DNA from 2 places in the Faecalibacterium sp. 7 genome. Region 2 is predicted to be linked to the other one. Evidence: a T-box and tRNA genes for the amino acid it is inferred to sense, from the RefSeq annotation. Region 2 holds a T-box; the other holds one or more tRNA genes.
The links. The T-box of region 2 lies ahead of tyrS (tyrosine--tRNA ligase). A T-box ahead of a tRNA ligase gene usually reads a tRNA of that ligase, here a tRNA-Tyr.
Positions count from the first base shown of each region.

Region 1: it has a tRNA-Tyr gene. The T-box ahead of tyrS (tyrosine--tRNA ligase) is inferred to sense a tRNA for this amino acid. The anticodon was not compared.

Region 1 is NZ_CP186911.1:2,995,289-2,998,666, reverse strand. Features, by position in the region: gene ACKXF7_RS15000 (sporulation initiation factor Spo0A C-terminal domain-containing protein) at 66-404, shown strand; tRNA gene ACKXF7_RS14995 (tRNA-Tyr) at 812-896, opposite strand; gene ACKXF7_RS14990 (winged helix-turn-helix domain-containing protein) at 1,247-2,311, shown strand; gene ACKXF7_RS14985 (C4-dicarboxylate ABC transporter) at 2,381-3,378, shown strand, end outside.
Region 2 is NZ_CP186911.1:2,420,676-2,424,053, forward strand. Features, by position in the region: gene ACKXF7_RS12040 (arginine repressor) at 1-260, shown strand, start outside; gene recN (DNA repair protein RecN) at 276-1,940, shown strand; T-box leader at 2,008-2,265, shown strand; gene tyrS (tyrosine--tRNA ligase) at 2,331-3,378, shown strand, end outside.

The DNA.
Region 1 (3,378 bases), 570 kb from region 2:
CGTATTTGATGTGTTTTGAAAACTTTTCGGTTAGAGTTGACGCATAAAGAAAGGATGTGTCAACTATGATCGTTTCAGATTTGTCCGCTCAAGTCAATGACCTGCTGCGCCCGATGGGCACCACACGCAATGTGAGCGCCTACAGCATCCTGCTCCGGTGTATCGAACTGATCTATGAGCAGGAGGACCGCCTGCAGGCTGTGGAGAAAGAGAGCTACACTCCGATTGCAGATCAGCGATGTTGTGACCCTAAGGCAATCCAGAGCGCGATCCGCAGGGCTACGAAAACCGCGTGGGACACAAACCCCGCCTATGTGCAGCAGCTGGCAGGCTACCCGCTGACCGGTGCGCCCAGCGCGGTGCAGTTTCTGGAGATGCTGTACAACGCGGTGGTGAGAGCATAAAAGCGACTCAAAAGCTCATCTTTTCAGTTGTTTTTTTGAACGGTTTTCTGAAGAAGTGGGTTTAAGAGTGGGTTTCAGCAAAAGAAAAGCACCAAGAAACCAACGTTTCTAGGTGCTATTTCTTGGTGGGCGCGGGTGGATGTCGCGAGCCGCGCAAAACAAAAAGGAACCCGGGTCGCGGCTCCCAGCGGCTGCGTCGTGCCTTGGGCGGCACGCGCATCCTGCTGGCCGCAGCCCAAACAGCTCCTCCCTGCTTCTGCCGCTGGCAGCGGTCGTCGCTGTTGCACTGGGCTGTTTTTGCGCCGTCTTCAGCGACGTCGCCGCAGCTGTTCGAATCCACCCTTGAGAGTGAAACTTGAGATACCGGATAAAGCAAAAAACCAGCGTATTTTCTACGCTGGTCTTTTTGGTGGGCGCGGGTGGATTCGAACCACCGAAGCTGAAAGCAGCAGATTTACAGTCTGTCCCCATTGGCCACTCGGGAACACGCCCATATTCAATTCGCAGTCTCACAGACTGCCTGTATATATTACCACTGGGGCAAGGGTTTGTCAATGTTTTTTGAGGAAATTTTCTTGCAGGGGACGGAAGTAAGTGAAAAGCCCCGGGATCAAGGTGTCCCGGAGCTTGTTGGAGCTGGTGACAGGAACGGAACACGTTCCAACATTTTTTTGAGAGAAAAATGCACAAAAAACATACCTTGAAAATGTTCAGGACGCTAAATTATTTCGGAATCCGAAAAAAGTATTGATGTATCCCAAACAGCGTGTTATTCTGTAGACAGTGCTTATTTCATAATCCGAAATAAGCGAAGACAATGGGGTCTGAAAGGAATCACCACTATGAAAAAATCCAGCCTGCGGACAGTAAAGGAGAAGAACCGCCGCCTGATTTTGCGGGCACTGCTCACCGAGGGCGGGCTCTCCCGGATCGAACTGGCAAAACAGACAGGGCTTTCTCCCAGCACCATCACGGCGCTGGTGGGAGAGCTGCTGGCAGAGGGCGTCGTGCAGGAGAGCGGCCTGCGTGCCGCAACGGCAGGGCGCAGCCGTGCCGGACTGACCATCTGTCCGGACTATGGCAGGGTCGTTGTGGTGGATATCGGCCGCAGCCATGCGGTTTTATATCTCTACGACATGGCTTTGCAGTGTGTGTTCCGCACGGTGCTGCCCGACCACGGCGGGGATGGAAACGAGCTGCTGACTTCGATCTCTGATGCAATCTTTCAGGGCTTTTCCATGGAGGAGCTCCACGCAGGCAAGATGAAGAGCATCGGGCTGCTGTTTCAGGACGACACCGAGATCAGCGAGTTCCGCGTGATGTACTCCACCGGTTATACCGCGGCGACCATTTCTCTGCGGGAGGCGCTGTTTACCCAGTTCAAAGTGCCGATCGTGGAGGAATACAGCCGGGTCTATACCGTGAGCCGTGCACTGGCAGAGGCTGGCAAGTCGGTAGGTTCCAACTATGCACACATCGACCTTGGCGACCGGGCCGTGGTGCAGATCGTGCAGAAGGAACAGCCGGTGGCACTGCGCAGCGAGGGACAGGCAGACATCACAGGTCTGCTGCTGCCCGAAGGCGGCTCTCTGCTGGAGCTGGCGCAGAACTTTGAAGCTGAACCGCCCGCTCAGCAGGCGGCAGCGCTGAAAAGTGAGCAGAGCCCGGTGAGCTGCTTTACGGTGCGGCTGAGCAATGTGGCACGGCTGCTCTGCTCGCTGTTCGTGATCGAGAAGCTGTATCTCTCCGGCCCGGCGGCTGCAAGCCCGGCGTTCATGCGCGGGGTGGTGCAGAAGCTGAAAAGCCCGGAGATGCGTCCGGTGGTGCTGAACCCGGATCCTGTCCATACGCCTGCCTTTATGGCAACGGATCTGCGTCAGAGTCTGCTGTGCAGCACGGACGCCTGAAAATGAAACTTGCCGTGGTTTACGGTGAGAATAAAGGGGGCTTGCCCCCGCAAAAAAAGGAGCAGAACTATGTTACAAGGCATTCTGATCGTTGTGGCATTCCTGGTCGTCGCGGCATTGATGATGACCAAGAAGATCCCTACTCTGCTGGCGCTTCCTTTGATGGCTGTCGTCATCTGCATCATCGCCGGTGTGCCGATGTTCGGCAAAAACGCGGACGGCGCAGAGATCGGCTGGCTGACCACTGTGTTTGAAGCCGGCACCGTCCGTATGGGCAGCGCCATCATGGCAACCATCTTTGGTGCATGGCTGGGTCAGCTGATGAACAAGACCGGCGTCACCGAGAACATCATCAAAAAGAGCGCTGAGCTGGGCGGCGACCGTCCGCTGGTAGTCACCCTGATCATGGTTGTGGCCACCGCTGTCCTGTTCACCACCCTGAGCGGTCTGGGCTCCATCATCATGGTAGGCTCCATCGTGCTGCCCATCCTCATCTCTGTTGGTGTGCCCGCTGCAAGCGCAGCCTGCATCTTCCTGATGGCATTCACCACCGGCCTTGCCTGCAACATTGCAAACTGGAAGAGCTTTGCAAGCATCTTCTCGCTGGACATCGCCGACATTCAGGGCTTTGAGATCTACCTGATGGCAGCGACTGCCATCGCCACCCTCATCATGGTCATCGTGGAGTTCAAGCGCAACGGCATCAAGTTCGCATTCTCCGCTCCCGTGGACAACACAAAGCCCACAAAGCAGCTCACCGGTGTGCGCGGCGGTCTGGCCATGATCACCCCGCTGATCCCCATCGTGCTGGTCGCCTTCCTGAAAGTGCCTGTCACGCCTGCATTCACCGTTGGCATCATCTGGTGCCTGCTTTTCACCTCGCAGAGCTTCAGCAAGGCCATGAACCAGATGACCAAGACCTGCTACGACGGCATCACCGATGCAGGCCCCGCCGTCATCCTGATGGTCGGCATCGGCATCCTGTTCCTGGCTGTCACCAACGCAAGCGTCAAGGAAGTTCTGAACCCGCTGCTGCTGGCCATCGTTCCCACCAGCCGCGTGCCCTA
Region 2 (3,378 bases):
GTTTTAACCCCAAGGCACAGGGCCGTTTTGAAACGATCTTTCATGAATCTGTGCTGGGCGTGGATTATGCCGGGCATGTTGTACTGGTAAAGTGCTACTCGGGCATGGCCAATGCGGCCTGCGAAGTTTTTGACGCACTGCAGTGGAAAAATGTGGTTGGCACTCTTTCAGGCGATGACACGTTCCTGATCGTTGCGCGGTCAGAGCGCGACGCAAAAACGATCTGCTCAGAGCTGATCCGGCACATCGTACAAAAATAATGCGGGAGAGAGTATATGCTAAGCAGCCTGCAAATTGAAAATGTTGCAGTTATCCAGAAGGCTGAAGTGCATTTCAAGCCTGGTTTGAATGTCCTCACAGGTGAAACCGGTGCAGGTAAGTCCATCCTGATCGATTCCATCAATGCCATTCTTGGTAACCGCACTTCAAAAGACCTTGTGCGCACGGGCGCATCCAAGGCCGTCATCCGTGCTGCCTTTGAACAGGTGCCGGATGCCGTGCTGAACAGTCTGGAGAAGGCGGGGTACGAACGTTCGGATGCGCTGATGCTCAGCCGTGAGATCACCGCCGAGGGCAAGAGCACCTGCCGCATCAACGGCATGCCCGCGACCGCGTCCGTCCTGCGGGAGCTGTGCGGCGGACTTATCAACATTAACGGTCAGCACGACTCCGTGGGACTTCTGAACCCGGCAAGGCATCTGGGGATTCTGGATGATTATGCACAGAACGACGCAGAATTTCAGGAATACTATGTGCTGTACAGGGAGCTTGTGCGCATCAAGCGAGAACTGGATGCCATGATCACCGACGAGGCCGAAAAGCAGAGAAAAATCGATCTGTTGAGCTATCAGGTACAGGAGATCGAAGATGCCGGGCTGACGGCTGGCGAGGAACAGACCTTGGAAGGCCGCAGAAAAATTCTGGCCAATGCATCGGCTATCCGGGATAAGATCGCACAGAGTTATGCTCTGCTTTCGGGCGATGACGAATCGTCCGGTGCTGTCGATCTGCTGGGCGAAGCCTCCCATGCAATCGACACAGCAGCGCAGCTTGACGATGCACTTGCTGCTGCATCCAGCCAGCTGCTGGATCTTTACTATAATGCAAAGGATGTTGCTGCTGACCTGATCGGCCGTTTGGACTCCTACGATACCAATGACGCTGAGCTGGATGAGATCGAGCAGCGGCTGGATCTCATCTATAAGCTCAAGCGTAAATATGGTGATACGGTAGAAGATGTGATCGAATTCGGACAGAATGCAAGGGAGGAACTGGAACGCATCCAGTCCTCTCAGGAACGGCACGACCATCTGCAGGCAGAAAAGCGGCGTCTTTATGCGCTGGCTCGTGAAAAGGCAGAGGCCTTGACCCAGACGCGGCTGAACGCTTTTGAAGCGCTGAACAAACGCATTTCCGGCACGCTGGATTTTTTGAATATGCCGGGTGTACGCATGACATTGCGGCACACCCGCGGCCCGTTGGCCAGCCATGGACAGGACAGCATTGAGTTCTACATTTCCACAAATCCCGGTGAGGCGCCCAAACCCCTTGCAAAAATTGCGTCTGGCGGCGAGCTGAGCCGTATTACGCTGGCCATCAAGAACGCAATGGCAGATAAAGATGCTGTGCCTACGGTGATTTATGATGAGATTGACAGCGGTGTTTCCGGCAAGGCTGCTGGGCGCATCGGCGAAGTTCTGCGTCAGAGTGCGCAGGGCCACCAGATTTTGTGCATCACCCATACAGCCCAGATCGCTGCACTGGCCGACTGCCATCTGCTGATCCAGAAAAATGTGGCCAATGACCGCACCTATACCGAAATTCACCCGCTGGATGAGGAAGGCCGTGTGGAGGCGCTGGCCCGCTTGATCTCCGGTGACCATGTGACCGACATTTCCCGTGCAAATGCCCGGGAAATGCTGGGTCTCGGAGCGCAGTAAGCCTGTTTCGGCTGCTGCTGGAGACAGGGGTTGACAAGTATCCGGTATTGTGATAAAGTAGCTATTGTTAATGGCGTTGAAGGGAACAAGTACCTTGAAGCGCTCTGCCCAGAGAAGTCCCGGTTGGTGCAAGGGGCTGCAGAGCAGCAGGGGAAATACCTCCCGGAGCTGCAGGTCGAATGCCTTTACAAGGCTAGTAGGCTGTGCCGCGTGCGAGCGTTACAAACGCAGGAGTGTCACTCTACTCTGGGGTGTGCACTCGTGAGGTCGTTTCTGTGAGGGAACGGCAAACAGAGGTGGTACCGCGATTTTTCTCGCCCTCTGCCAAATTTATTTTTGGCAGAGGGCGTTTTATTTTCCCTCTGCCCATACAAACAGGAGGAAATGATTATGACTCTGTACGAAGAACTCAAGGCTCGCGGGCTGGTGGCTCAGATCACCGATGATGAGATCATCGACCTGATCAACAACGGCAAAGCAACCTTCTATATCGGTTTTGACTGCACTGCCGACAGCCTGACCGCTGGCCATTTCATGGCCCTGACCCTGATGAAGCGCCTGCAGATGGCAGGCAACAAGCCCATTGCGCTGATCGGCGGCGGCACTACCATGATTGGTGATCCTTCCGGCCGTACCGACATGCGCAAGATGCTCACCAAGGAAGACATCGCTCACAATGCGGCCTGCTTTAAAAAGCAGATGGAAAAGTTCATCGATTTTTCCGATGGCAAGGCCCTGATGCTGAACAATGCTGACTGGCTGCTGAACCTGAATTATGTTGAACTGCTGCGTGACGTGGGTGCCTGCTTCTCTGTGAATAATATGCTGCGCGCCAAGTGCTACGAGCAGCGCATGGAGAAGGGCCTGTCCTTCCTCGAGTTCAACTACATGATCATGCAGAGCTACGACTTCTACTATATGTTCCAGCACTACGGCTGCAACATGCAGTTCGGCGGCGATGACCAGTGGAGCAACATGCTGGGCGGTACAGAGCTGATCCGTCGTAAGCTGGGCAAAGACGCTTATGCCATGACGATCACCCTGCTGACCGATTCTCAGGGCAAGAAAATGGGCAAGACCGCCGGCAATGCAGTCTGGCTGGATCCCAATAAGACCAGCCCCTTCGAGTTCTACCAGTACTGGCGCAATGTGGGCGACGCCGACGTGATGAAGTGCATCCGGATGCTCACCTTCCTGCCGCTGGAGCAGATCGATGAGATGAGCACATGGAAGGATCAGCGCCTGAACGAGGCCAAGGAAATTCTGGCTTACGAGCTGACCAGCATGGTTCATGGCAAGGAAGAAGCCGAAAAGGCTCAGAACGCAGCCCGCGCTCTGTTCAGCGGCAACGCCATGGATACCGAGCACATGCCTTCCACTCAGCTGACCGAGGCCGACCTGACCGATGGCTCCATCGGCATCCTGACCCTGATGGTCA